DNA from 2 places in the Hydrogenophaga aquatica genome. Region 1 is predicted to be linked to the other one. Evidence: riboswitches for the same ligand, from Rfam matches in the RefSeq annotation. Region 1 holds a riboswitch; the other holds the start of a gene.
What was found. Region 1 has a riboswitch for glycine ahead of gcvT (glycine cleavage system aminomethyltransferase GcvT). Riboswitches for the same ligand answer to the same signal wherever they lie in the genome.
Positions count from the first base shown of each region.

Region 2: linked by a shared signal. The riboswitch ahead of ACYVHH_RS01260 (D-amino acid dehydrogenase) and the one ahead of gcvT (glycine cleavage system aminomethyltransferase GcvT) in region 1 are both predicted to bind glycine.

Region 1 is NZ_BAAGVK010000001.1:94,512-108,807, reverse strand. Features, by position in the region: gene tal (transaldolase) at 1-945, opposite strand, end outside; gene aroE (shikimate dehydrogenase) at 963-1,808, opposite strand; gene ACYVHH_RS00485 (DODA-type extradiol aromatic ring-opening family dioxygenase) at 1,935-2,750, shown strand; gene ACYVHH_RS00480 (hypothetical protein) at 2,769-3,068, opposite strand; gene ACYVHH_RS00475 (L-serine ammonia-lyase) at 3,153-4,544, opposite strand; gene ACYVHH_RS00470 (threonine aldolase family protein) at 4,557-5,630, opposite strand; gene gcvP (aminomethyl-transferring glycine dehydrogenase) at 5,652-8,588, opposite strand; gene gcvH (glycine cleavage system protein GcvH) at 8,619-8,984, opposite strand; gene gcvT (glycine cleavage system aminomethyltransferase GcvT) at 9,031-10,161, opposite strand; glycine riboswitch at 10,214-10,318, opposite strand; glycine riboswitch at 10,341-10,443, opposite strand; gene ACYVHH_RS00450 (response regulator) at 10,538-10,909, shown strand; gene ACYVHH_RS00445 (chemotaxis protein CheC) at 10,912-11,529, shown strand; gene ACYVHH_RS00440 (sensor domain-containing diguanylate cyclase) at 11,540-12,835, shown strand; gene ACYVHH_RS00435 (potassium channel family protein) at 12,855-13,280, opposite strand; gene ACYVHH_RS00430 (electron transfer flavoprotein-ubiquinone oxidoreductase) at 13,295-14,296, opposite strand, start outside.
Region 2 is NZ_BAAGVK010000002.1:48,578-62,873, reverse strand. Features, by position in the region: gene ACYVHH_RS01315 (MucB/RseB C-terminal domain-containing protein) at 1-882, shown strand, start outside; gene ACYVHH_RS01310 (DegQ family serine endoprotease) at 925-2,433, shown strand; gene lepA (translation elongation factor 4) at 2,607-4,418, shown strand; gene lepB (signal peptidase I) at 4,433-5,398, shown strand; gene ACYVHH_RS01295 (DUF4845 domain-containing protein) at 5,463-5,807, shown strand; gene rnc (ribonuclease III) at 5,823-6,503, shown strand; gene era (GTPase Era) at 6,500-7,516, shown strand; gene recO (DNA repair protein RecO) at 7,533-8,324, shown strand; gene ACYVHH_RS01275 (pyridoxine 5'-phosphate synthase) at 8,321-9,106, shown strand; gene acpS (holo-ACP synthase) at 9,114-9,530, shown strand; gene nagZ (beta-N-acetylhexosaminidase) at 9,527-10,621, shown strand; gene ACYVHH_RS01260 (D-amino acid dehydrogenase) at 10,668-11,933, opposite strand; glycine riboswitch at 11,988-12,092, opposite strand; glycine riboswitch at 12,094-12,185, opposite strand; gene ACYVHH_RS01255 (TRAP transporter large permease) at 12,206-13,498, opposite strand; gene ACYVHH_RS01250 (TRAP transporter small permease) at 13,495-13,983, opposite strand; gene ACYVHH_RS01245 (TRAP transporter substrate-binding protein) at 14,017-14,296, opposite strand, start outside.

The sequences.
Region 1 (14,296 bases):
GGCCGCTTTCAGCAGGTTCTCCAGTTTCACCGCGTCTGCGCAGAAGGCGCGTATGCCCTCGGCCAGTTTTTCGGTGGCCATGGCGTCCTCGTTCAATGCCAGGCGGAACCCGGGCTCGTCGTAGTGCACCGGCGCCAGGGTCATGTCGCGCGCCGCTTGCGCGTCCAGCCCCTTGGGCAGCGGCGCTTCGCTGGCAGCCAGTTGCGCCAGCAGGTCGGGGCTGATGGTCAGCAGGTCGCAGCCAGCCAGTGCCACGATCTGGCCGATGTTGCGGAAGCTTGCACCCATCACCTCGGTGGCGATGCCGAAGTGCTTGTAGTGGTTGAAGATGTTGCGCACCGACTGCACGCCAGGGTCGTTGGCTCCGGCATTGGCAGCTTCGTCCCACTGGCTGCCCGCCTGCTTCTTATACCAGTCGTAGATGCGGCCCACGAAGGGTGAGATCAGCTGCACCTTGGCCTGCCCGCACGCCACCGCCTGGCAGAACGAGAACAGCAGCGTCAGGTTGGTGTGGATGCCGCGTTGTTCCAGGTGGGCCGCCGCCTGGATGCCTTCCCAGGTGGATGCGATCTTGATGAGCACACGGTCGATGTGCACGCCCTCGGCCTGGTAAAGGTCAATGAGCCGTTCCGCGCGGGCAATGGTGGCTTCGGTGTCGAAGCTCAGGCGGGCGTCCACCTCGGTGGACACGCGCCCGGGCACGATGGACAGGATCTCGCAGCCAAAGCGCACCAGCAGGCGGTCCACCACCTCGTCCATGGGGCGGTTGCCGAAGCGGCGCACCGTGTCCTGCAGCAGCGGGGCGTACTCGGGCTTTTGCACCGACTTGAGGATGAGCGACGGGTTGGTGGTGGCATCGCGCGGCTGGAACTGCGCAAGCTGCAGGAAGTCGCCGGTGTCGGCAACCACCGTGGTGTGTTGTTTCAGGGCTTCGAGCTGGTTCATGGCGGGCGTTGTGTGGGTCAGACGAGGGGAACGGTCATGCGGCGGATGACCTCCGAGGTGTCGGGGCGCACGCCACGCCACCAGGCGAATGCCTCGGCGGCCTGTTCCACGAGCATGCCCACACCGTCGGCCAGGTGGCGCACGCCACTGTTCTTGGCCAGCTGCAGGAAGGGGGTGAGGCCCTTGCCGTAGACCATGTCGTAGGCGAGGCCATCGCGCCCCAGTGCACTGGCCGGAATGGGGGGCAGCTGGGCCGACAGGCTGGCCGATGTGGCGTTGATGACGACATCGAAGGTGGCCTGACCCAGGTCGTCGTAACCCCCGCCCGCCAGCACCTGGGTATCGGCGCCGCCTGCGTGGAAGTCTCGCACCAGGGCCGTGGCCTTGTCCACGGTGCGGTTGGCCACGAAGAGCAGGGCCGGCTGCTCACGCAGGATGGGGAGAATGGCACCACGGGTGGCACCACCCGCGCCCAGCAGCAACACGCGGCGCCCGGCCAGGGGCTGGCTCAGGTTGTGCGTGATGTCGCGCACCAGGCCCGTGCCGTCAAAGTTCTCGGCGTGGCAGCGGTCACCCTCGAACTTGAGCGCATTGGAGGCACCAGCGGCCCGCGCGCTTTCCGACAGGTCGGTGGCGTAGGCGCAGGCGTCGAGCTTGAAGGGCACCGTCACGTTCAGTCCCTTGCCGCCCTCTGCGCGAAAACGGTCCACGGTGGCCGCGAACTGGCCCAGCGGGCCCTCGATGGTGGTGTAGGTCAGGTGCTGGCCGGTGGCCTCGGCAAACGCCATGTGGATGGCGGGGGACTTGCTGTGGCTGATGGGGTTGCCTATGACGGCATAGCGGTCTGCAGATGCGGCGGACATGTTGGACGCAAAGTCGGTGGTGGGCAAACTTCAACATTGTCGCCGATGTGAATGGCGAACCGGATTGAACGCGGAGCCGCAATGGTTTGAATGCTGACGGCGCTGTGTTTCGTTACAGTCGATGCCATGGATACCACCGTTGCACTGCCCTCCTTGTTTGTTTCACACGGCTCGCCGATGTTCGCGCTCGACCCCGGCCAGACGGGCCCCGCGCTGCGTGCCTGCGGTGAAGCTTTGCAGGCCACGCAGCCTCGCGCGGTGGTGGTCATGTCCCCTCACTGGATGGCGCATGATGCCGCCGTGATGGCGGGCGCCCAGCCCGAAACCTGGCACGATTTCGGCGGTTTCCCAGAGCCGCTTTACCGGTTGCAGTACCCCGCTGCCGGTTCGCCGGCCTTGGCGCAAGAAGTTGTGCGGCTGCTGGGGGCGGCAGGCATACCGTCACACGCCGACCCTCAGCGCCCGTTCGACCACGGGGCCTGGGTGCCCTTGATGCACTTGTTGCCGCAGGCCAATGTGCCCGTGGTTCAGGTGGCGTTGCCTGCGTCTTTCGGGCCCAGGGAGGTGTACGCCATGGGGCGGGCACTGCGGGGTCTGCGCGAGCAGGGCGTGCTGCTGGTGGGTTCCGGCAGCATGACCCACAACCTGCGTGAGTTCTTCGGCGGCCGCCCAGAGCAGGACGCTCAAGCCGCGCCCTACGTGGAAGCGTTCAGCCGCTGGGTGGAGGACACGCTCAAGTCGGGCGACCGGGAGCGCTTGTTTGCCTACCGCGAACAGGCGCCGCATGCTGTTCGATCGCACCCGACGGACGAGCACTTTCTGCCGATCTTCTTCGCGCTGGGGGCTGCGGGCTGGGGCGAACCGGGCGGGCCGTTGCCCGACTACCTTACCCGGGAAGTCATGTACAGCTACCTGGCGATGGACGCCTTCGTCCTGCACTGAAGCACAGGGCAAGGGCGCTCAGGACACCCACTTGTTGTTGTCGTCCAGGGTGAAGCCGGTCAGGTCGCCCAGCATGGCTTCACGCAGGTTGTGGATGTCCATGAGCACGTCGAACGGGAAACCGTGCCGGCCGCCCCGGTGGTCGTGCGTGAGTTCGTTGAAGTAGTTCCGCAACCCATCCTTGTCGTCCTTGAGTTCGACCAGATGGTTGACGATGCGCGGGTACTGGCTGGCCAGGGCCGTTGGGAACTTGACGCCCTCGGTGTGGTTCAGGAACTGCTCGGCGCTCGCGGTCAGGGACTCGGGTGTCTCGTTCATGACGGCTCCTCGGCGTAGGTAGCGGCAGTTTACGCCCACCCGCTTTGCCAGGGCAACCCTTGGCGCATGCGCCAAGGGCAGCGTTCAGCACTCCACGATGTTGACCGCCAGGCCCCCGCGCGAGGTTTCCTTGTACTTGACCTTCATGTCTGCCCCCGTTTCGCGCATGGTCTTGATGACCTTGTCCAGGCTGACAAAGTGCGTGCCGTTGCCGCGCAGGGCCATGCGCGCGGCGTTGATGGCCTTGACCGAGGCAATCGCGTTGCGCTCGATACACGGAATCTGCACCAGGCCGCCCACCGGGTCGCAGGTCAGGCCCAGGTGGTGCTCCATGCCGATTTCGGCGGCGTTCTCCACCTGCTCGGGGGTGCCGCCCAGTACCGCGCACAGGGCACCTGCGGCCATGGAGCAGGCCACGCCCACTTCGCCCTGGCAGCCCACCTCGGCGCCGCTGATGCTGGCGTTTTCCTTGTAGAGGATGCCGATGGCCGCGGCCGTGAGCAGGAAATCCACCACACCTTCGTCGGTGGCGCCCGGCACGAAACGCCGGTAATAGTGCAGCACGGCGGGCACGATGCCCGACGCGCCGTTGGTTGGCGCCGTGACCACGCGGCCGCCCGCGGCGTTCTCCTCGTTCACGGCCAGGGCGTACAGGTTCACCCAGTCCAGCACCTGCAGCGGGTCCATCAGGGCCTTTTCAGGGTTGGATGTGAGGTCGCGGTGCAGCTGCGGGGCGCGCCGTTTCACCTTGAAGCCGCCGGGCAGGGTGCCTTCGGTGCGGCAGCCGCGTTCCACGCAGCCTTGCATGACGGACCAGATATGCAGCAGACCCTGGTTCACTTCCACATCGCTGCGCCAGTGGCGCTCGTTCACGCGCATCACGCCAGCAATGGACAGGCTGTGCTCGCGGCAGCGTTGCAGCAGTTCGTCGCCCGTGCGGAATGGGATCGGCAACTGCGTGGCGTCCGGGGCGATCACTTTCTGGCGCTGGCCGTCGGCGGCCACTTCCTCGCTCACCACGAAGCCGCCGCCCACCGAGTAGTAGGTGCGCTCCGCCAGCACGGCGCCGTCCGCATCCCAGGCCGACAGCAGCATGCCGTTGGCGTGGAAGGGCAGGGTCTGGGTGCGGTGGAAGAGCAGGTCTTCCTTGCCATTCCATGCGACGGTGTGCCTGCCCAGCAGGGGCAGGCACTTTTCCGCCTGGATGGCCGCGATGGCTGGCTCGATTTCCTCGATCGGCACGGTCTCGGGCTCATGCCCGCACAGGCCCAGCAGCACGGCCTTGTCGCTGCCATGGCCCTTGCCCGTGGCCCCTAGCGAACCGTAGAGCGCGCAGCGCACCCGCGCCGCCCGTTCAAGCAGACCGGCCGATTGCAAGCCCAGCACGAACATGCGGGCGGCACGCATGGGGCCCACCGTGTGCGAGCTGCTGGGCCCGATGCCGATCTTGAACAGGTCAAAGGCGGAGACAGCCATGGTCCGTTGTTCTCAGGCGTTGGCAGCGCTGGTTTCGCGCAGGTCTGCCGCGAAGGCTTCCACGGCTTCGGGTGTGGTGTCCCAAGCACACATGAAGCGGCAGCCACCGCCCGCGATGAACTGGTAGAACTTCCAGCCCTTGGCGTACATGGCCTCGATGGCTTGCGGCCGCAACTGGGCAAACACCGAGTTCACCTGCGGTGCATGCAGCACATTCACGCCGGGAATGTGGCGGATGGCTTCGTACAGCTGTTTTGCCATGGCATTGGCATGGCTGGCGTTGCGCAGCCACGCGTTGTCTTCCAGCAGTCCCACCCAGGGCGCCGAGATGAAGCGCATCTTGGACGCCAACTGCCCCGCCTGCTTGACGCGGTAGGCGAAGTCTTCCGACAGTTCGCGGTCGAAGAAGACCACCGCCTCGCCAATGGGCAGGCCGTTCTTGGTGCCGCCGAAGCAGAGCACGTCCACCCCGGCGCGCCAGGTGATCTCGCTCGGGTGGCAGCCCAGCGCGGCCACGGCGTTGGCAAAGCGCGCGCCGTCCATGTGCAGCTTGAGCTTGCGCCGCTTGGCGATGGCCGAAATGGCGCGCACCTCTTCCACCGTGTAGACCGTGCCCATTTCGGTGGCCTGCGTGATGCTGACCACCTTGGGCTTGGGGTAGTGGATGTCGCTGCGCTTGGTGACGAGCTGCTCAACGGCGTCCGGCGTCATCTTGCCCAGGCGGGCGGCGGGGCTGTCGGCCTCTGTGATGAGCAACTTGGAGCCGTTGGAGAAGAACTCGGGGCCGCCGCATTCGTCGGTCTCGATGTGCGCCACCGGTGTGCAGATGACTGAGTGGTAGCTCTGGCACATGGCGGCCAGCGCCAGCGAGTTGGCCGCCGTGCCGTTGAAGACGAAGTAGACGTCGCAGTCCGTCTGGAACAGGTCGCGGATGGCGTCGGTGGAGCGCTGTGTCCAGATGTCGTCGCCGTAACCGGGCTGGTGGCCGCTGGCGTTGGCTTGCATGAACCAGTGCGTCGCCTCGGGGCACATGCCAGCGTAGTTGTCGCTGGCGAAATGTTGGGTGTGGGGCGAGCGCACGGTCATGAATACTCCTTGAAGTCTTGTTTATTCGCTGTCGGTCACGGGCACGCAGCTGCAGAACAGGTTGCGGTCGCCATAGACGTTGTCGATACGGCCAACGGGCGGCCAGTACTTGGCATGCGCGCGGGTAGACGCGCTGGCGGCGCCCACGTCGCGGCCATAGGGGTGAGGCCAGTCGGCCTTCATCAGGCTGTCAGCCGTGTGCGGGGCGTTCTTCAGCGGGTTGTCGTCCTTGGGCCAGGCGCCGGTTTCCACCAGACGGATTTCCTCGCGGATGGCGATCATCGCGTCGATGAAACGGTCCAGTTCCTCCAGTGTCTCGCTCTCGGTGGGCTCGACCATCAGGGTATTGGCCACCGGGAAGCTCAGCGTCGGGGCGTGGAAGCCGTAGTCCATCAGGCGCTTGGCCACGTCCTCGGCCATCACGCCGCTGGTGTCCTTCAGGCCGCGCAGATCCAGAATGCACTCGTGCGCCACGTGGCCGTTGGCCGAAGCGTACAGCGTGGGGTAGTGGTTGGCCAGCCGCTTGCTGATGTAGTTGGCCGCCAGGATGGCTGCTTCGGTGGCGTGCTTCAGGCCTTCGGCGCCCATCATGCGGATGTACATCCAGGAGATAGGCAGCACTGCGGCATTGCCGAACGGCGCGGCGGAAACAGCACCCACCTTGGGCTCTACCGGTGCTGCGCCCACGCACGCACCCTGCGCCTGCGCGGAGGCATGGCCTGGCAGGAAGGGCACCAGGTCTTCCACCACGCAGACAGGGCCCACGCCCGGGCCGCCACCGCCGTGCGGGATGCAGAAGGTCTTGTGCAGGTTGAGGTGGCTCACGTCGCCACCGAACTCGCCGGGCGCAGCCACGCCCACCAGGGCGTTCATGTTGGCACCGTCCACGTACACGCGGCCGCCATGCTTGTGCACCAGGTCACACAGGTCTTTCACCTGCGTTTCAAACACGCCGTGGGTGCTGGGGTAGGTGATCATCACGCAGGCCAGGTTTGCGCTGTGCTGTTCGCACTTGGCGCGCAGGTCGTCCAGGTCCACGTTGCCGCTTTCGTCGCACTTGGTCACCACCACCTGCATGCCCACCATCTGTGCACTGGCAGGGTTGGTGCCGTGGGCGGACTGGGGGATCAGGCAGATGTTGCGATGAGCTTCGCCACGCGAGGCGTGCCAACCCTGGATGGCCAGCAGGCCGGCGTATTCACCTTGCGAGCCAGCGTTGGGCTGCAGGCTGATGCCCGCATAGCCCGTGGCTTGGCACAGCCATGCGCGCAGCTGCTCGTCCAGCAGCTTGTAGCCCTGCAGCTGGCTGGCTGGGGCGTAGGGGTGCACGTTGGCAAATTCCGGCCAGGTGATGGGGATCATCTCGCTGGTGGCGTTGAGCTTCATGGTGCACGAGCCCAGCGGGATCATGCTGCGGTCCAGCGCCAGGTCCTTGTCGGACAGGGCGCGGATGTAGCGCAGCATGCCGGTTTCGGAGTGGTGGCTGTTGAACACCGGGTGCGTCATGAACGCGCTGGTGCGGCGCAGCTCTTCGGGGATGCGGCTTTCCACGCCTTTTTCGAAGGTGTCGAAGCTGGGCAGGGCCTGGCCTTCCTTGGCGAACAGGCTCCACAGCTGGCGGATGTCGTCGCGGGTGGTGGTTTCGTCCAGGCTGATGCCGACGAACCCGGCACGCCCGCCCACGAAGCGGCGCAGGTTCAGGCCCCGGGCCACAGCGCGCTGGTGAACGGCATCGGCCGCGTCGGCGGCGCCCATGTCAAGCGTGAGCGTGTCAAACGCCGTGTGGTGCACCGTGCGTACGCCCAACTGCTCCAGCCCGGTGGCCAGGATGGCGGTGTAGGACGCCACGCGTTCTGCAATGCGTTTCAGCCCCTGCGGCCCGTGGTACACGGCGTACATGCTGGCCACCACAGCCGGCAGCACCTGGGCCGTGCAGATGTTGGAAGTGGCCTTTTCGCGGCGGATGTGCTGTTCGCGCGTCTGCAGCGCCAGGCGGTAGGCGGGGTTGCCGTGGGTGTCCACGCTCACGCCCACCAGGCGGCCGGGCAGCGAACGCTTGAATTCGTCGCGGCAGGCCATGTAGGCCGCGTGCGGGCCGCCCGCGCCCATGGGCATGCCAAAGCGCTGGGTGGTGCCCACCACGATGTCGGCACCCATTTCGCCAGGAGATTTGAGCACGGTCAGGGCCAGCAGGTCGGCGGCCAGGATCAGTGCAGCGCCCTTGGCGTGGATCTGATCGGCGCTGGCCTGCCAGTCGGCCAGCCAGCCGCTGCTGCCGGGGTACTGGTTGATGGCGGCAAAGTAATCATCACCCGCAATGGCGGCCAGCCATTCTTCGGTGGAGCGCACCACCTTCACGGTCAGGCCCAGCGGTGTGGCGCGGGTCTGGATGACTTCAATGGTCTGCGGGTGGCAGTCGCCGCTGACGATGAAGGTGTTGCCCTTGGCCTTGACGCTGCGCTTGGCCAGCGTCATGGCTTCGGCGGCAGCCGTGGCCTCGTCCAGCATGGACGCGTTGGCGATGTCCATGCCGGTGAGATCGGTCACCATCGTCTGGAAGTTCACCAGCGCTTCCATGCGGCCCTGGGAAATCTCGGCCTGGTAGGGCGTGTAGGCGGTGTACCAGGCGGGGTTTTCCAGGATGTTGCGCAGGATCACGCCCGGGGTGTGCGTGCCGTAATAGCCCTGCCCGATGAAGCTGCGCAGCACCTGGTTCTGGCTGGCCACGGCCTTGAGTTCTGCCAGTGCTGCTGCCTCGGTCACTGCCGGTGGCAGATCCATGGGCTGCGCGCGGGCGATGCTGCGCGGCACGATGCCGTCGATCAGGGCGCGGCGCGAGGCCTCACCGATGACCGAGAGCATCAGGCGCTCGTCGGCTTCAGAGATGCCGATATGGCGGGCAACGAACTCGTTGGCGTTTTCCAGGTCGGCCAGGGGCCGGGCGGTGGGCATGAGCATGGCGGGCTCCGGGGGGCTTGCGGGTGGGGTTTACTTGGTCAGTTCGCCGTAGGCGGTTTCGTCCATCAGCTCCGCGACTTCGCCAGCGTTGGACAGCTTGACCTTGAAGAACCAGCCAGCGCCCAGCGGGTCGCTGTTGGCCAGCGCGGGGTCGTTGCGCAGGTCTTCGTTGACTTCGGTGATCTCGCCGCTGATGGGCATGTACACGTCGGCGGCAGCCTTCACGGATTCGACGACGCCTGCCACGTCTTTCTGGGCCAGGACCTTGCCCACTTCGGGCAGTTCCACGAACACCACGTCGCCCAGCGCGTCCTGCGCGTGGTGCGTGATGCCCACGGTGGCGATGTCGCCTTCAACGCGGATCCATTCGTGGTCGGGGGTGTACTTCAGGCTCATGGGGTGGGCTCCTGGGGATGGAAAGGGAAAGAGGGCGGACGTGGCATCAGCCACGGAAATAACGGTTGGGCACGAAGGGCAGGGGCGCCACTTCCATCGGCACCGCCTTGCCACGGACGAGCGCCTGCACCTGCGTGCCGAGCGCAGCATAACCGGACTGCACGTAGCCCAAGGCGATGGGCTGGTTGATGGAGGGGCCGAGCAGGCCGCTGGTGACTTCGCCAATGCGCTCGCCAGCGGCGTTCTGCAGTTCCACATGCTCGCGCACGGGCACGCGCTCCTTGGCGATCAGGCCCACGCGCAGGCGCTGCGGCGGCTGCGTGCCGTCGAGCTGCGCCAGAATCTTGCTGGCGCCGGGGAAGCCACCCGCGCGGGCGCCACCCGTGCGGCGCACTTTCTGCATGGCCCAGTTGAGCGCGGCTTCCACTGGCGTGGTGGTGGTGTCGATGTCGTTGCCGTACAGGCACAGGCCTGCTTCGAGTCGCAGCGAGTTGCGCGCGCCCAGGCCGATGGGCTGCACCTCGGGCTGCGCCAGCAGGGCGCGGGCCAGCGCCTCGGCGTGTTCGGCGGGCACCGAAATCTCGAAGCCGTCTTCGCCGGTGTAGCCGCTGCGCGTCACGTACAGGCTGGCACCGTTCCACTGGTGCGCGGCACCGGTCATGAACACCAGTTGTTCCACGCCAGGCAGCAGTCGCTGCAGTGCGGTCACGGCTTGTGGGCCTTGCAGGGCCAGCAGGGCGCGTTCCGGCATGGGGATGACCTGGCAGCGCTGGCCGATGCGCGCCTGGATGTGGGCGATGTCGCCTGCCTTGCAGGCGCCATTGACGATCACGAAGATGTCGTCCCCCCGGTTGACGAACATCAGGTCGTCGATGATGCCGCCTTCGTCGTTGAGCAGCAGGCCGTAGCGCTGTTTGTTCAGGCCCAGGCCGATCACGTCCACGGGCATGAGGGATTCAAAGGCCGCAGCGGCGTCGGGGCCGACCAGGCGCAACTGGCCCATGTGCGACACGTCGAACAAGCCGGCAGCCGTGCGGGTGTGCAGGTGCTCGGCCATCAGCCCGGCGGGGTACTGCACAGGCATGCTGTAGCCCGCGAAAGGCACCATGCGCGCACCCAGTTCAATGTGCAGGGCGTTCAGCGGTGTTTGAAACAGGGGCGTGTCGGGGCTGGTCATGAGCGGACTCCATGGGGGCATGAAACAACCGTGGCATTCATCACCACGGCATCTAGCCCCCGCTGTCCGCTTTACCTGAGAGATTCACCGCCCATGCGGGGCGGCTTGCTCCTTCGGTGGGCAGCATCGTGTGCGGCCTCTCTCCAGTGGGGATGCGCAGTCAAACCCCTCGGGGCTGACGGCGTTTGCCAGTCCTTTTGCCTGAGCGTTCAGACCACCGCGATCAGCGGTCCTGCGCCTTCGGCGGCTTCCCTTGGGGAAGCGCTCTCCTGACAATCCGGAATTCTAACCCACGGCTGAAAATGTAACGTTTGGTAAACTGCTGGGTTGCCCAGAGTCCCGTGTGCCGCATTCACAAGCATAAGAAAGGTGCCTCGTGTCCGACGCCAAGCCGCTCCTCATGATCGTTGACGACAGCCGCATGTCACGCATGCTGATCAAGGCCATTGTCGTTGCGCAGCGCCCTGACTGGCGCATTGTCGAAGTCGCGTCAGGTGACGAAGCCTTGGCCCGTGTGGATGAGGAGACTCCGGATTTCATCACCATGGATGTCAACATGCCGGGTACCAACGGCCTGGAGGCGGCCGAACGCATTCTGCAAAAGCACCCTGGCATCCGCATCGCAGTCTGCACGGCCAACGTGCAGGAGCGCATGCGCGACGCGGCTGCCCGTGCCGGCCTGTTCTTCGTGGGCAAACCCATCACCGAGGCCACGGTGTCGCCTGCTCTGGCCTTTTTCGGGAAGTGACCATGGTCGATGTCAGCGACCTCAAGCGCGACGCGCTCCTGGAAATCTTCAACATCGGCGTGGGGCGTGCCGCGTCGAGCCTAAGCATGATCGTGGGCGACGAGGTGCTGCTGTCAGCCCCCAGCCTGAGCCTGTGCTCGCCGAACGAGGCGGCTGTGGCGTTGTCGGGCAAGCCGCTTACCAAGTTCAGCACCGTTTCGCAGCAGTTCTCTGGCCCCTTTGAGGCGCAGGCCATGCTGGTCTTCCCCGAGGCCAACGCATTGGAGATCGTCGGCCTGATGATGGGGGGGACCAACCTCAGTGCAGAGGAGCTGTCGGAATACGAGCAGGAGGCGATGTGCGAGATCGGCAACATCATCCTCAACTCCAGCATGAGTGTGCTGGCCGACATGTTCGCGGTGCAGTTTGACAGCACGCTGCCCGTGCACCGCTTTGGCGATTCGCAGGCCGCGCTGGTGTTGGAGGGTGAACCGGAGCAGGTGGTTCTGCTGCTGCAGGTGGACCTGAAGATCAGCCAGAAGTGCATCCACGGGCAGATCGTCTTCCTGTTGAGCGTGTCATCCCTGAGCACCCTGATGGAACTGGTCGTGTCGTACATGACGCGCATGGGCCTGGCTTGAGGGAGCAACCATGATTTCTAGGTTCGCCAATGCCCTGGAGCTGGGCATAGTGGGGCTGGATGCCGATGGCCGTGTGCGCCTATGGAACCGCTGGATGGCTGAACGATCCGGATGTTCCCGCGACGCCGTTCTGGGCCGCTCCCTTTTGGATGTGTTCCCGGAGGCGGCCAACAGCAGGCTTCAGCATGCCATCGATCTGGCGACCCGGCAGCGCCTGCCCGCTCTGCTTTCCCCGGCACTCAGCCGGGTGCGGCTGGCGCTGTATCACCGGCCTCAGGACCGGGAGATCGACCGGCGCATGATTCATCTCATTCATGTCGTGCCCTACGAGGACGACGATGAGCGGCAGGGCTGCCTGTTGCAGATCACTGACGTCACCGTCAGTGCGCACAGGGAGCAGGTGTTGCGCAACAAGGAGCACCAGCTGCGCAACGCGGCGCGGATCGCGCAGCTGGGCACCTGGGAGTGGGACCTGGAAGAGGGCGAGTCGGTGTGGTCGGACGAGCTCTACCGCATCTTGGGTTTGAGCCGCCAGACGCACGCGCCCAGCGACTGGGCATTCCTGTCGCTGGTTCACCCGCAGGAGCGCGACCAGATGGCCGAGGCGGTGGAGCTGGCAGCGCAGGGCGGGCAGGACGTGGAGCGGGACTGCACGCTGGTCCTGGCCGACGGGTCGCACAAGCACGTGCACTTCCAGGCAGAAGTGTCGCGCGCGCCCGAAGGCCGCGCCGTTAGCCTGTTGTGCACCGTGCAGGACATATCGGAGCGCAAGCGTATGGAGGCGGAGCTGCGCGAACTGGCCGCCACCGACGCGCTCACCGGTTTGCCCAACCGCCGCCATTTCCTGCTGCAGCTGGGCAGCGAACTGGCACGCGTGCAACGTCAGCCCAGCCTCAAGTCGGCGTTGCTGATGCTGGACCTTGATCACTTCAAGCTGGTGAACGACACCTATGGCCACGGCGTGGGTGATGCGGTGCTGCGGCATTTCGCGGAGCTGGCTGGCAACGAGATGCGCAAGGTGGATACCCTGGGCCGCCTGGGGGGCGAGGAATTCGCCATTCTGCTGCCCGATACCGACCTGCCCGGCGCACAGTTCGTGGCGGAGCGCTTGCGGCAGCGTGTGGAGGCTTCAGCCTTCCTGTCGAAGGGGCAGCCCGTTGCCTTGACGGTCAGCATTGGCATCGGGCTTGTGGACCCGGCCGACCACAGCCTGGAGGCCGTGCTGGCGCGGTGCGACCAGGCGCTGTACCTGGCCAAGCGCAAAGGGCGCAACCGGGTTGAGGTGAACGGGCGGTTGCCGGGCTGACCGGGCCGCGCCGCAACTGTCACGCAGGCGTGCGGTCCTGATTCTGGTCTTGTTCCAGCCGGTTCGACAACGCCCGGACTTCGAGGCGCAGGCGGTGCAGTTCGCCCAGGATCTCGGAGGCCATGGCCTTTTCGTCCTGCTCTACCTCTTTTTCAACGAAGATGGCTGCCAGCGATGCCGTGACCAGAGACAGCACCGCCAGGCCCAGCAGCACCACGAGCACCGCGAACAGCCGCGAAGCGTCCGTTGATGGCACGACGTCTCCATAGCCTACCGTGGCCGCCGTCGTGAATGACAGCCACAGCCCTTCGGAGATACTGTGCACGCTGGGGTCCAGCCACCAGAATCCCAGACCGCCAATGAGAAATATCGCTGCGACCAACGCCAGCGAGTAGAGCAGCCCTTGCCTGACCAGGCGGCGGCGATGCAGCGACAGCTTCTTCATTGCCCGGGACGACGTCACATGCCCGCGTAGTTCGGGCCGCCACCGCCTTCGGGCGTGACCCACACGATGTTCTGTGTCGGGTCCTTGATGTCGCAGGTCTTGCAATGCACGCAGTTCTGGGCGTTGATCACCAGCTGGTCGGCGCCGTCCTTGTTCACGAACTCGTAGACACCGGCAGGGCAGTAGCGGCTTTCGGGGCCTGCAAACTTCGCCAGGTTCACGCTCACCGGCACGCTGGCATCCTTCAGGGTGAGGTGTGCGGGCTGGTTCTCTTCGTGGTTGGTGTTGCTGATGAACACGCTGGAGAGGCGGTCGAAGGTCAGCTTGCCGTCGGGCTTGGGGTAGCTGATCTGCGCGCATTCGGCCGCAGGGCGCAGGTAGGTATGGTCGGCATTTGTGCGGCGGATGGTCCAGGGCGGGCGCTTCATGCCCAGCTTGGGCAGCAGCCAGTGTTCAATGCCGGTCATCAGCGCACCCACGGTGTTGCCCTTCTTGAACCAGCTCTTGAAGTTGCGCGACTGGTCCAGTTCCTGGTGCAGCCAGCTCTGTTCAAAAGCAGCCGGGTAGGCGCTCAGTTCGTCGCTGGCGCGGCCAGCCTGCAGCGCGTCGAACGCTGCTTCGGCGCAGAGCATGCCGCTCTTGATGGCAGCGTGGCTGCCCTTGATGCGCGCTGCGTTCAGGTAGCCCGCGTCGCAGCCTACCAGGGCGCCACCCGGGAACACGGTCTTGGGCAGGCTCATCAGGCCGCCAGCGGCAATGGCACGTGCACCGTAGCCAATGCGCTTGCCGCCTTCGATGTGGGCCTTGATGCTGGGGTGCGTCTTCCAGCGCTGCATCTCTTCAAACGGGCTGAGCCAGGGGTTGGCGTAGTCCAGGCCCACCACGAAGCCCAGCGTCACCTTGTTGCCTTCCAGGTGGTACAGGAAGCCGCCGCCGTAGGTGTTGCCATCCAGCGGCCAGCCAGCGGTGTGCACCACCAGGCCGGGCTTGGCCTTGTCCGCGGGAACTTCCCACAG
Region 2 (14,296 bases), on a different contig from region 1:
TGGCTTGAGCGCCTGCATGAGGCATCGCGCCGCCGGGCCTACATCGGCACCTTTGTCGTCTCCGCCGGTCCCGAGATTGCTGCTTCCAAGATCTGGCACGTCTGCGACGGCGTGCAGCAGATGGAGCGCATCGAGACCTTGACCGGCACCGCACGCACAACGCTTCGCCGCAACGACGAAGTCCTGACGCTGGTGCCCGATGCGAAGCTGGCCTTGAAGGAAAAGCGCGAGGCTTTGCGCTTGTTCCCCGATCTGCTCAAGGCCCCCGGGCAGCAGATCGAGAATCTTTACGCCGCCCGCACGGTTGGCTCGGAGCGTATTGCCGGGTATGACGCCGTGGTCGTGGATTTCCTGCCCAAGGACGATCTGCGATACGGCTACCGTGTCTGGTCCGAGAAAAAGACGGGCTTGGTCATGAAGCTGCAGACCCGTGATGCGGTTGGGCAGGTGATGGAGCAGGTGGCTTTCACCGAACTGCAATTCGATGCGCCGGTGAAGATGGACGCGCTGGCGCGGCAGATGGACGTTCCCAAGGGCTACCAGCTGATCAAGCCTCTGCTGCGCAAGACCACCCCTGAGGCGGAAGGCTGGCGCCTGAGCCAGCCGGTGCAAGGCTTTCAGTCCATGAGCTGTCACACCCGTTCCGATGCCGAGGCGCGTTCGCCCTCTGCCGTTCAGTGGGTGTTTTCCGACGGCCTGGCGTCGGTGTCGCTTTTCCTGGAAACCTTTGACCCGAAAAGGCACACCAAGGAACAAGCCGTGTCGGCTGGAGCGACGCATTCTTTGACGAGGCGCCTGGGAGACCACTGGGTAACCGCCATGGGCGAAGTGCCGCTGGGCACCTTGCGCCAGTTTGTCGAAGCGCTGGAACGCACCCGCTGACGTTCTTCTCCCTGCTTGCGTAGATGGTTTTTTGGAGTTTCCATGGAAACAGGTATTGCCATTGATCGTCGCTTGAAACGTTATGTGCTGGTTGCCGCCGCCGTGGTGACGCTGTCCGCCGCGCTCTGGTCGGCCGGGCATACACCGGTGGTCGCGCAGACGGCGCCGGCGGCCCCGGCGCCGCTGGTCACGGGCCTGCCCGATTTCACCGTTCTGGTGGACCAGGTGGGGCCTTCCGTGGTTAACATCCGCACCGTGGAGCGCGTGCGCCAGCGCAGCGGCCCTGCCAGCCCCGACGAGCAGATGCTGGAGTTCTTCCGCCGGTTTGGCATACCTGTTCCCCCGGGCGCTACGCCGCGCGGGCCGCAGCGCCCGGACCGTGGCCCTGATGCCGAGCGCCCCCGGGGTGTCGGGTCTGGCTTCGTGCTCAGCAGCGACGGCTACATCATGACCAACGCGCATGTGGTTGATGGGGCGGACGAGATGGTCGTGACGCTGACCGACAAGCGGGAATTCAAGGCAAAGGTGGTGGGCTCCGACAAGCGCACCGACGTGGCCGTGGTGAAGATCGAGGCGACGGGCCTCAAGGCTGTGCGCATCGGGGACGTCAACAGGCTGCGCGTGGGCGAATGGGTGATGGCGATCGGCTCGCCCTTCGGCCTTGAAAACACCGTGACGGCGGGCATCGTCAGCGCCAAGCAGCGAGACACCGGCGACTACCTGCCCTTCATCCAGACCGATGTCGCCATCAACCCAGGCAATTCCGGCGGACCGCTGATCAACCTGCGTGGCGAGGTCGTGGGCATCAACAGCCAGATTTACTCGCGCTCCGGCGGCTTCCAGGGCATTTCCTTCGCCATCCCGATCGACGAGGCGGTGCGGGTGTCGGAGCAGCTGCGCACCAGCGGCAAGGTGACACGCGGTCGCATCGGTGTGGCCATCGACACCGTGAGCAAGGATCTTGCGGACTCCCTGGGGCTGTCGAAGGCCGAGGGCGCACTGGTGCGGGGTGTGGAAGACGGCTCCCCGGCTGCAAAGGCCGGTATCGAGCCGGGCGACATCATCGTGAAGTTCGACGGCAAGGCTGTCGAAAAGTCGGTTGACCTTCCTCGTATTGTGGGTAACACCGCTCCCGGTGCCAACGCGACGGTGACCGTGTGGCGCCGTGGCGGGTTCCGGGACTTGCGGGTCACGGTTGCCGCCCTAGAGCCCGAGCAGGTCGCGCAGGGTGAATCATCGTCCCCTGGCCAGGTGCCCCCGGCCTCGGACGCAGCACAGGCGTTCGGGCTGGCCGTGCGCGACCTGACCGCTGCGGAGAAGCAGGAACTGAAGGTGCAAGGCGGTGTGCTCGTGGCCAGTGCCGAAGGTGCTGCGGCACGCGCCGGGCTGCGTGAGGATGACGTGATCGTCGCCTTGGGCAACCAGCAGATAGGGACACTTAAGGATTTTGAACGTGTGCTGTCCAGCCTGGACAAAAAACGGCCCGTGAGCGTTCTGATTCGCCGGGGTGAATGGGCGCAGTACGCCCTGATCCGGCCAAACGGCCGCTGAAAATCCATTTTTGCCTACAATCTAGCTCCAACCATCGCAGTTGCCAGATTGTTGGTTCCAGGCGCGTCAGCCGCTGACGCGCCTTTTTTTGTAGCTCACCGGGGTTTCTGCCGGTGGCGGCGTCCGTGCAGCCGTCTTGGCACCATGCCGTACACCGTGTTTGAACGTTAGTGATGAATCACATTCGAAATTTTTCCATCATTGCCCACATCGACCATGGCAAATCCACCTTGGCCGACCGCCTCATTTCGCGTTGCGGGGGCTTGAGCGACCGCGAGATGAGCGAGCAGGTGCTCGACTCCATGGACCTGGAGAAGGAGCGCGGCATCACCATCAAGGCGCAGACCGCCGCGCTGCAATACACCGCCAAGGACGGCAAGACCTACAACCTCAACCTGATCGACACCCCTGGCCACGTGGACTTTTCCTACGAGGTTTCGCGTTCGCTGTCGGCCTGCGAGGGCGCGCTGCTGGTGGTGGACGCCAGCCAAGGCGTGGAGGCTCAGACGGTGGCCAACTGCTATACCGCTCTGGACCTGGGCGTGGAAGTGCTGCCCGTGCTGAACAAGATGGATCTGCCCCAGGCCGACCCCGACAACGCCAAGCAAGAGATCGAGGACGTCATCGGCATCGACGCGACGGACGCCATCCCCTGTTCCGCCAAGACGGGCATGGGCATCGAGGAGATTCTAGAGCTGGTGGTGGCCAAGGTGCCGCCGCCGCGCGGCAATCCCGAAGGGCCGTTGCGCGCCATGATCATCGACAGCTGGTTCGACAACTACGTGGGCGTGGTGATGCTGGTGCGTGTGGTCGACGGCCGCCTGAACAAGGGCGACAAGATCAAGCTCATGGCCACCGAGGCCCAGTACAACGCCGAGAAGCTGGGCGTGTTCACGCCGCACAACGAGCCGCGCAACGCGCTGAACGCCGGTGAGGTGGGCTACGTCATCGCGGGCATCAAGGAACTGAAGGCAGCCAAGGTGGGCGACACCATCACGGCCGTCAAGACCAGCAGCGGTGCCAACCTGGCCTTCGCCACCGACCCGCTGCCGGGCTTCAAGGAAGTGCAGCCCCAGGTGTTTGCTGGCCTGTACCCCACCGAGGCCAGCGAATACGATGCCCTGCGCGACGCGCTGGAAAAGCTGCAGCTCAACGATGCGGCTCTGCATTACGAACCCGAGGTGTCGCAGGCACTGGGTTTTGGCTTCCGCTGCGGCTTCCTGGGCCTGCTGCACATGGAGATCGTGCAGGAGCGCCTGGAACGCGAGTTCGACCAGGACCTCATCACCACCGCGCCCAGTGTGGTGTACCAGGTGGTCAAGGGCGACGGCGAAGTGCTGATGGTCGAGAACCCCTCCAAGATGCCGGAGCAGGGGCGCATTCAGGAAATCCGCGAACCCATCGTCACCGTGCACCTGTACATGCCGCAGGAGTACGTGGGCGCGGTGATGACGCTGGCCAACCAGAAGCGCGGCGTGCAGATGAACATGGCCTACCACGGCAAGCAGGTCATGCTGACCTACGAACTGCCGCTGGGCGAGATCGTGCTCGACTTCTTCGACAAGCTCAAGTCCGTCAGCCGGGGCTATGCCTCCATGGACTACGAGTTCAAGGAGTACCGCCCGTCCGACGTGGTGAAGGTCGACATCCTGCTCAACGGCGACAAGGTCGATGCCCTGTCCATCATCGTGCACCGCAGCCAGTCGCAGTACCGCGCTCGTGCCGTGGTGGCGAAGATGCGCGAAATCATCAGCCGCCAGCAGTTCGACGTGGCCATCCAGGCCGCCATCGGTGCCAACATCATCGCGCGCGAAACGGTCAAGGCCCTGCGCAAGAACGTGCTGGCCAAGTGCTACGGTGGTGACATCACCCGCAAGCGCAAGCTGCTGGAAAAACAGAAGGCGGGCAAGAAGCGCATGAAGCAGATCGGCTCGGTGGAAGTGCCCCAGGAGGCCTTCCTGGCCATTCTGCAAGTGGAGGAATGATGAACAACCAGAACATGAGCGCGCTGACCGCGCTGGTGCTGGGTGCCTTTGCCGCTTACGGCGGCGCGTGGTACCTGGGCATGATCGAAGGCAACTTTGCCCTGTTGCTGTTGCTGGCGGTGGTGGTCACCGGCGTGTACTGGCTGGCCGAGCGTTTTTACTTCCTGCCGCAGCGCCAGCGCGCAGCGGACGCCCTTGTGGCGGAGCACGCACGCCGCCAGGCCGAGCTGGACAGAATGGGTGTCAAGGGTGACAACGTGGACATCCAGGCGTCCCGCGAGAGGCTGCTCATGCAACCCTGGTGGCTGGACTGGACCGCCGGGCTCTTCCCGGTGATTCTCGTGGTCTTCGTCCTGCGCTCCTTCCTGTTCGAGCCATTCAAGATTCCTTCGGGCTCCATGATCCCGACACTGCGCGTGGGTGACCTCATCCTGGTCAACAAATTCCACTACGGCGTGCGCCTGCCGGTGGCCAACACCAAGATCATCAGCAACAACGAGCCCCAGCGCGGCGACGTGATGGTGTTTCGCTACCCGCCCCAGCCCAGCTTGGACTACATCAAGCGGGTGGTGGGCGTACCGGGCGACGAGGTGGCCTACCTGAACAAGCAGTTGTTCGTCAACGGCCAGCCGGTCGAGAAGGTGGCCAGGCCCGAGTTCTACGATTCGGACAGCATGCGCTACTCGCGCCAGTTCGGCGAGGTTCTGAACGGCAAGCACTACAACACCCTCAACGACGATGACCGGCCGGCGTTCATCCCCGGGGCCAGCGATTTCCCGGGCAAGGAACATTGCCGCTACACCGTTGAAGGGGTGGCCTGCAAGGTGCCCGAGGGGCACTACTTCATGATGGGCGACAACCGCGACAACTCACTGGATTCGCGCTACTGGGGCTTCGTGCCCGAAGCGAACATCGTGGGCAAGGCCTTCTTCGTCTGGATGAACTTTGGCGACTTCAAGCGCATCGGCGCCTTCGAATGATGGCCGGTCCGCTGGCTACGAATTAAGATGTAGCTTGGTCGTATCAAAGCTTGGAGCGGGGCAGATGAAACAAAAACAGCGCGGCGTGACCATCCTGGGGCTGGCGTTCGTGGGTGCGCTCGTGGCCGTGGTGGCCGTGGTGGCGGCCCAGGTGGCGCCTACCGTCTTGGAATATCAGTCGATCATGAAAGCCGCCCAGCGTGCCGCGGAATCCGGCAGCACGGTTGGCGAGATCCGCAGCTCGTTCGACAAATCGAAGGCGGTCGATTACTTTGAGGCCATCAGTGGCCGCGATCTCGAGATCAGCAAGGAAAACGACAAAATCGTGGTGGAATTTGCCTATGACAAGGAAATCCACCTGGCAGGCCCGGCCTACCTCGTCATGAAGTACCGTGGCCGCACCAAATGACCGGACACACCTGATTTGAAACCCGAATTGCTGGCGCTGCAAGAGCGCCTAGGGCACCGCTTCGCCGATCTGCGGCTGCTCGAACGTGCCCTGACTCACCGAAGTTTCTCTGCCGACCATTACGAACGCCTGGAATTCCTGGGCGACTCCGTCCTGAGCCTGGCCGTTTCGGGCCTGCTCTACGAGCGGTTGAGCAGCCAGCCAGAAGGCGATCTTTCACGCATCCGTGCCAATCTGGTGAAGCAGGACACGCTGCATGGCCTGGCGGATGTGCTCAAGCTCGCGCCGCTGTTGCGCCTGGGAGAGGGCGAGATCCGTTCCGGCGGGCGCGAGCGGCCGTCCATCCTGGCCGATGCCCTTGAGGCGATTCTGGGCGCCGTGTACCTGGACGCCGGGTTCGATGCCGCGAATGCCCTGGTTCGCCGCCTGTACCAGTCGGTGGACCTGAGCCCCGGCCAGAGCGTGCAGGGCAAGGACGCCAAGACCGCCTTGCAGGAGTGGCTGCAGGGCCGCAAAATGAAGCTTCCCGCTTACCGCGTGGCAGCAACCACGGGTGAAGCCCACCGCCAGACCTTTGAAGTGGTCTGCCAGATCGAAACCGGCCACGAAGAGCGTGGCAGCGGTGCCTCCCGCCGCGCCGCCGAGCAGGCCGCCGCAGCGGCCATGCTGCAATACCTCAAGAGCCGCAAGCCATGAACGCCAAGTCCGCCACGCCCAAGCCCCAGCCCCAGTCGAACGACGATCTGGAGGCGATGCTCTCCCGCGCTTTGCACAAGCCCGTTGCAGAGCCTTCGCCGGATGCCGCTGATGAGCGTGCTGAGGCACAGGGGCCGCAACGCTGCGGTTTCGTTGCCATCGTCGGCAAGCCCAACGTCGGCAAGTCCACGTTGCTCAATGCGCTGGTGGGCCAGAAGGTCAGCATCACCTCGCGCAAGGCGCAGACCACACGCCACCGCATCACTGGCCTGCGCACCGTGGGGGCCACCCAGTTCGTGTTCGTGGACACGCCGGGCTTCCAGACGCGCCACGGCAACGCCTTGAACCGGTCGCTGAACAAGACCGTGCTGGGCGCCGTGTCAGACGTGGACGTCATCGTTTTCGTGGTGGAGGCGGGCAACTTCAACCTCGCCGACGCCAAGGTGCTGGATCTGCTGCCCAAGAACATCCCCGTCATTCTGGTGGCCAACAAGCTGGACATGGTGCACCGCCGCGGTGAGCTGGCCCCCTGGCTGCGCAGCATGCAGGAGCGGCACGCGTTTGCCGAGTTCGTGCCCATGTCGGCCAAGAACACGAAAGACGTTCAACGCTTCTACGCCATCGTTGAAAAGTACCTGCCCGAGCAGCCGTGGATGTACGACGCGGACGAGCTGACCGACCGCAGCGAGCGCTTCATGGCGGCCGAGATGGTGCGCGAGAAGCTGTTCCGGCTGACCGGCGACGAGTTGCCCTACACGTCCACTGTCGTCATCGACAAGTTCGAAGAGGAGGGGAGGCTGCGCCGCATCGCGGCAACCATCGTCGTCGAGCGCGATGGGCACAAGGGCATGGTCATCGGCGAAAAGGGCGAGAAGCTCAAGCGTATCGGCACCGAGGCGCGCCAGGAACTGGAAAAGCTCTGGGACTGCAAGGTGTTCCTGGAGCTGTGGGTGAAAGTGCGCTCCGGCTGGGCCGACGACGAAGCCCGCGTGCGCTCCTTCGGTTACGAGTAAGCGAACCCCGCACCCCATGCCTCCGGCCAAGCAGCCGCGCGTGCACGACGAGCCCGCTTTCGTGCTGCACCGGCACGACTGGAGCGAGTCCAGCCTGATCCTGGAGGTGTTCAGCCGCCAGCATGGGCGCGTGGTGCTCGCGGCCAAGGGCGTCAAACGCCCGACGTCCCAGTTCCGCCCTGTGTTGCTGCCCCTGCAGCCGCTGCGCCTGTCCTGGGGGGGTGACGCCGAGGTGCGCACCCTCAAGGCGGCGCACTGGCAAGGCGGTCACGTGATGCCGGTGGGTGACGCGCTGCTGTCGGGCTATTACCTGAATGAGCTGTTGATGCGACTGCTGGCGCGGGACGATCCGCACCCGGTGCTGTTCGACCATTACGCCAGCGCGGTGGCGGCGCTGGCGCGCGGCGACGCGCAGGGCGCCGTCTTGCGTGCCTTTGAGCTGTTGCTGCTGCGTGACGCCGGTTTTCTGCCTGCGTTGGACGAAGAGGGCGCGAGCCTGGCCCGTTTGCGGCCGCAGGCGCGCTACGAGCTGGTGCCCGAAGCTGGCTTGCGTCTGGTGCGGCACCCGGAAACGCTTGCCTGCGAAGGCAGCCACTGGCTGCGTTTGCAAGAGGCATTGGATGCCGAACACTCCTTCAATGCGCTGCTGGAGTGCTGTGCCGATGATCGCGGTGGTGCGCTGCGCCAGCAATTGCGCAATCTGCTGCACTACCATAGCGGTGTGCGGACGTTCCAGACACGCCAGTTGATGGTGGATATCCAGCAGATGAGCGCTTCCGCCACCGAACCCACCCCTGTCCGTCCATGACTTCTATCGTCCCCTCCAGCCGCACGGCGCTGTCCGTCAACGTCAACAAGGTCGCGCTGGTGCGCAACACCCGCCACCTGGGCATACCCAGCGTCACCCGCGCGGCCATGCTGTGCCTGCAGGCAGGGGCGCAAGGCATCACCGTGCACCCTCGGCCCGACGAGCGGCACGTTCGCCGTCACGATGTGTTCGACCTGGCAGAGCTGCTGCAGGCGTGGCCAGACCGCGAATACAACATCGAGGGCAACCCTTTCCACAACCTCATGGACGTGGCACGCGAGGTGAAGGCGCGCGGCCTGCCGCTGCACCAGCTCACCTTCGTGCCGGACAGCGTGGGCCAGTTCACCAGCGACCACGGCTGGCGCTTCCCCGAAGACACTGAGCGGTTGCGACCGCTCATCGGGCAGGCCCATGCGATGGGCGTACGCGTCAGCCTGTTCATGGATGCCGAACCTGCCCAGATGGCGGCCGCCCGTGCCGTGGGCGCTGACCGTGTGGAGCTGTACACCGAGCCCTACGCCGCAGCCTACGCGCAAGGCGGTGCCGCCCGCCAGCAGCAGCTGGATCGTTTTGCCGCTGCTGCCCAGGCGGCCCTGGACGCGGGCCTGGCCGTCAACGCCGGGCATGACCTGAACCGCGACAACCTAACCGACTTCCTGCGTGTGGTGCCAGGCATCAGCGAGGTGTCTATCGGCCACGCGCTGATCGCCGACGCACTTGAAATGGGTTATGCGGCCACGGTGCAGGACTACCTGCGCTGCATCGCAGCCGCGCAAGGTTGACGCGCGCATGATCTACGGCATAGGCACCGACGTCTGCGACGTGCGACGCATCCGCGAGAGCCTGGCGCGTCACGGTGACCGCTTTGCCCAGAAGGTGCTGGGCGACAAGGAGCTGGCCACCTGGCGCCAGCGCAGCGCGCGCTGGCCGGAACGGGGCCTCCGCTATCTGGCCACGCGTTTTTCGGCCAAGGAGGCTTTCAGCAAAGCCATCGGCATGGGCATGCGCATGCCCATGACCTGGCGCGACTGCGAAATCGACAAACTCCCCAGCGGGCAGCCCGTCATCGTGCTGCACCGGGGCCTGAAGGACTGGTTTGAATCCCAGGGGCTGACGGCCCACGTCAGCGTCACCGATGAAACCGATTACGCCGCCAGCTTTGTGGTGGTAGAAAAACCTGAGCACCCCCACGCTCGCATGCCATGACACCCTACACCCAACACGCTCCCCTGATCATCGACGTTGCAGGCACCCGCCTGAGCAAGACGGACAAACAGCGCCTGGCCCACCCGCTGGTGGGTGGCGTCATCCTTTTTGCCCGCAACTGGGAGAACCGCGAGCAGCTCACCCAGCTGTGCCGCCAGATCAAGAAGGTGCGCGCCGACCTGCTGATCTGCGTGGACCACGAAGGCGGGCGGGTGCAGCGTTTCCGCACCGACGGCTTCACCCACCTGCCACCCATGCGCGCCCTGGGCGACATGTGGTTCGGTGGCAAGCTTGGCAAGGAGAGCGATGCCGCCCTGGCGGCCTGCAACGCGGCCACGGCGGCAGGCTACGTGCTGGGGGCGGAGCTGCGTGCCTGCGGGGTGGACTTCAGCTTCACCCCGGTGCTGGACCTGGATTACGGCGGCAGCACCGTCATTGGCGACCGTGCCTTTGCGCGCGATGCGCGGGTCACGTCCCTGCTGGCGCAGGCGCTCATGCACGGGCTGCTGCAAAGCGGCATGCGCAACTGTGGCAAACACTTTCCGGGGCACGGTTTCGTCAAGGCCGATTCCCACGTGGACATTCCCGTGGACAAACGCGGCCTCCAGGCCATCCTGACCGAAGATGCCGCTCCCTATGGCTGGCTGAGCGCGAGCCTGAACAGTGTCATGCCCGCGCACGTCATCTACCCCAAGGTGGATGGCCGCCCTGCGGGTTTTTCCTCGCGCTGGCTCAACGACATCCTGCGCGGCCGCCTGGGCTTTACAGGCGCGATTTTCAGCGATGACCTAAGCATGGCCGGTGCCCGCCAGATCGATGGCAAGGAAGTGAGCTACACCGAAGCCGCCGTGACCGCCCTGGAGGCGGGTTGCGATCTGGTGCTGCTGTGCAACCAGTGCGTGGTGGATGACGGCGCCCCTATCGACGAACTGATCGACGGTTTGAGCGAAGCGCAGATCAAGGGCCGCTGGCAACCGCGTGGCGCCAGCGAGCAGCGCCGCCTGGACCTGCTGCCGCTGGGCGCCGCCCAGCCCTGGGACGAACTGATGGTGGACGCGCGTTACATGCACGCGCTGGGCCTGCTGCCCTGACGGCACCGCTGGCGGTGCCGTCCCGGGTGCCGCCCACGAGGGCGCGTCAGACCCGGGCCATGGCAGCTGCCGGTGCCGCGCCCAGCACGGGCTTGTGGTAGCTGTCGCCCACCACGTCCGCGATCAGATCGGCGGTCCCGGCGCTCAAGGTCCAGCCCAGGTGCCCGTGCCCGGTGTTGTAGAACACGTTGGGCTTTTTGCCGCGTCCCACGCGCGGCATCATGTCGGGCATCATGGGGCGCAGGCCCGCCCATGGCACCACCTGCCGGGTGTTGACTCCAGGGAAGCACTGGTTCACCCAGTCGACGAGAGGCTTGATCCTGTCGGCGCGGATGTCCTTGTTGTAACCGTTGAACTCGGCTGTTCCGGCCACGCGGAAACGGTCCGGCCCGAGCCGGCTGGTGACGAGTTTGGTTTCGTCGTCAAGCAGGCTCACCCAGGGGGCGGCCTCGCGGCTTTGTTCGTCCATCAGATTGACGGTGATCGAATAGCCTTTGACCGGGTAGATGTTGACGCGGTCGCCCAGTTGCGCAGCCAGACTGCGGCTGGCCACCCCGGCGCAGACCACGAGCCCGTCAAAGCAGTGAGTCTGCTCTTGTCCATCCTCGTGTGCCGTGACAAAGGCAGTTTCGCCATCGCTGCGCAGATCGCGCACCTGTTGCCCGTAGCGAATGGTCACGCCCAGACGTTCGGCAGCGGCGGCCAGACCTACGGTGTATTTGTGGATGTCGCCGGTGGAGTCGCTCTCGGTGTAGAAACCGCCGTAGTAGGTGCCTGCCAGCGTGGGTTCGATGGCGCGCATTTCCTCTGGTGTGACGGGGTGGCGTTCCAGTCCGCCTGCCGCCAGCAGGCGGCTCACATTCGCCGCGTGGTCAAAACCTTTCTTGTCGCGGTAGATGTGCAGGATGCCGCGCTTTTCCACGTTGAAGTCCAGCCCCTCGGCCTGGGCCCAGGCAAAGAAATGCTCGCGCGCGGCGATGGCCAGCTTGACCGTTTCGGTGGTGTTGCGTTCGTAGTGGGGAATGTTGCCGATGAACTCCAGGAACCACGAAATCTTGTGCCAGCTCGGCTTGGGGTTGACCAGCAGCGGCGCGTCGTTCTTCAGCATCCACTTCAAGCCCTTGAGTATGGTGGACCAGTGGGTCCACACCTCCGCGTTGGATGCGGAAAGCTGTCCGCCGTTGGCGAACGATGTCTCCATGGCCGCGTAGCGGTTCTGTTCAAACAGGGTGACGTAAAAACCGCGCTTGGCCAGCGCGTAGGCCGTGGTGACACCGGTGATGCCACCGCCGATGACGGCGATCGATTTCATGAGGCAGGCTCCAAACGTCGAAGGGAATGGGTACAGCCCGCACCATGCGGGATGTACGCCCCCTCTGTTTGGAACCTGAGAGATTCATGCCCCCGTGGCGGGTGCACTTGCTCCTGCGGTGGGCTGGGTGACGACACCAGCCTCTCTTCAGAGTTTCATCCAACTTCGACCGGTCCTTTGGCCTGAGAGTTTCCGGGGCGGTTGCTCCTTCGGCGCTGGCCGCTGAGGGCCAGTCTCTCCCGATCGATGTCCAGCATTCTAGTCAGGGGTGTCTACCTCATCAAGTGCACCAACACCAGGCTGATGGACGGGAACGCAACCAGCACACCCAGACGAAGGACGTCCACCGCGATGAACGGAACCAGTCCACGGAAGATGGCGCCGACCGGCACCCGGGGCAGGTTCGCCTTCAGCACGAACACGTTCATTCCGACGGGCGGCGTGATCAGGCCGATCTCGGTCAGCACCACCACGACAATACCGAACCACACCAGGTCAAAACCCTGGGCCACCAGAGTGGGGGTGAACAGCGGCACGAAGATGAGGATGATGGCCATGGCGTCCATGACGCAGCCGAGGAGCAGAAACACGGCCAGGATGGCCAGGAGAATTCCGGTCCTTGACAGCCCGGATCCCTGCACCAGCGCCAGCAGTTCGTCCGCCAGCCCCGAGAACGTGATCAGCTGGGAGAAAAGCATGGCCCCGAACAGCACAACGTACAGCATCACGGAAGTCATGGCGGTTTCGCGCATGACCTCGTAGAAGCGCTGCCAGCCCAGCCGTCCCTGCGCCATCGCGACCAGCAAGGCCAGACCTGCGCCAATGCCGCCCGCCTCGGTGGCAGTGAACCAGCCCAGGTAGAGTCCGCCGATGATCAGCAGGAACAGCAGCAGAAACGGCCACACACCTGCCAGGGAACGCCAGCGCTGCGCCATGGGTGTCTTCTCGGCGCGCGGGGCATGTTCCGGGCGGAACCAGGCAATCGCGTAAATGGCACCCATGTACAGGGCCAGACCCAGCAGGCCCGGCAGCACGCCTGCAATGAACAGCTCACCAATGTTCTGCTGGGTCAGGATGCCGTAGATCATGAGGATGATCGACGGGGGGATGAGTATGCCCAGCGTGCCACCGGCGGCAATGGTCGCGGAGGCCAGGCGGTCGGAGTAGCCGTACTTCTGCATGCTGGGGTAGGCCACCTTGGCCATCGTGGCCGCCGTGGCGAAACTGGAGCCGCAGACAGCACTGAAGCCAGCGCAGGTCACCATGGTGGCCAAGGCCAGGCCACCGCGAACGGCGCCCAGGAAGGCATTGGCTGCGCGAAACAGGTCTTCAGAGATTCCTGTTCGCGACAGCACGTTGCCCATGAGGATGAACAGAGGAACCACTGCCAGTTCGTAGGAGAACGCGGCCTCGGTCAACGTCATCGGGATCAAGGTGCGTGCCACCTCGAAGCTGTTGAGGAACGCAATGCCTCCGACCGAAACCGCCAGCAATGCGATGCCCAGTGGCACGCGCAGAAAGGCCAGCAGCAGCACGGCGCCCAGGCAGATCAGTCCAGCGGTCATGATGCCGCCTCCTCGTGAGTGTGTTCGGAGTGTGGGGCCTGCACGAACAGGGCAGCCACCGCTGCCAAGGCCGTGGTCGCGGCGATGAATGTGTACATCCAGTAGCGTGGAATGGTCAGCGCGGGGCTGATTTCGTTGATGGCCTGCGCCTCTTCGATCGCCAGGTAATACTCGTAGGCGATCAGGCCCAGCACCGCAGCCACGAGCACGTCCACCGCTTTGTGCCAGAGGCGCCAGCGGGGGCGGAGCAGCCAGCGGTCGAACAGGTCGATGCTGAGGTGTCCGCGCCGGGCAGTGAGCAGCGGGAGCCCGGCGAAGATGATGATGGCCATCAGGTGCTCGGTGAGATCGTTGGCGCCGAACACCGGGGTGTTGAACAGGCGCCGGCCCAGCACGTCAGTGAAGTTGAGGATGACCATCGCGCTGAGCATTGAAACCAGCAGCGCGCTGACCAAGCGGTGGGCGATGTTGAGCAGGTGGTGCATGGTCCGCCTTCTGAAAACGTGTGGGCCACCGGTTTACTTGGTCTGTGCCTTGTAGGCGTTTTCGTAGAAGGTGACCATGGCGTTGTGGTCCTTGACACCGAAGCTGGGTGCATCGGCTGCCAGTTCCTTGAGCAGTTCGGTGCGCACCTTGCGGATGCGTTCCAGCAGGGCTGCGTTGGGCTGGGTGAACACATGCCCGTCGCTGCGCATGCGGGCTTCAGCGGCCCGGTTCTGCCGGTCGAATTCCTGCCCCCAGCGCCGCGCCAATGCCTCACCCGAGACCTTCAGCACTGCCTGCTGGTCGGCGTCGCTG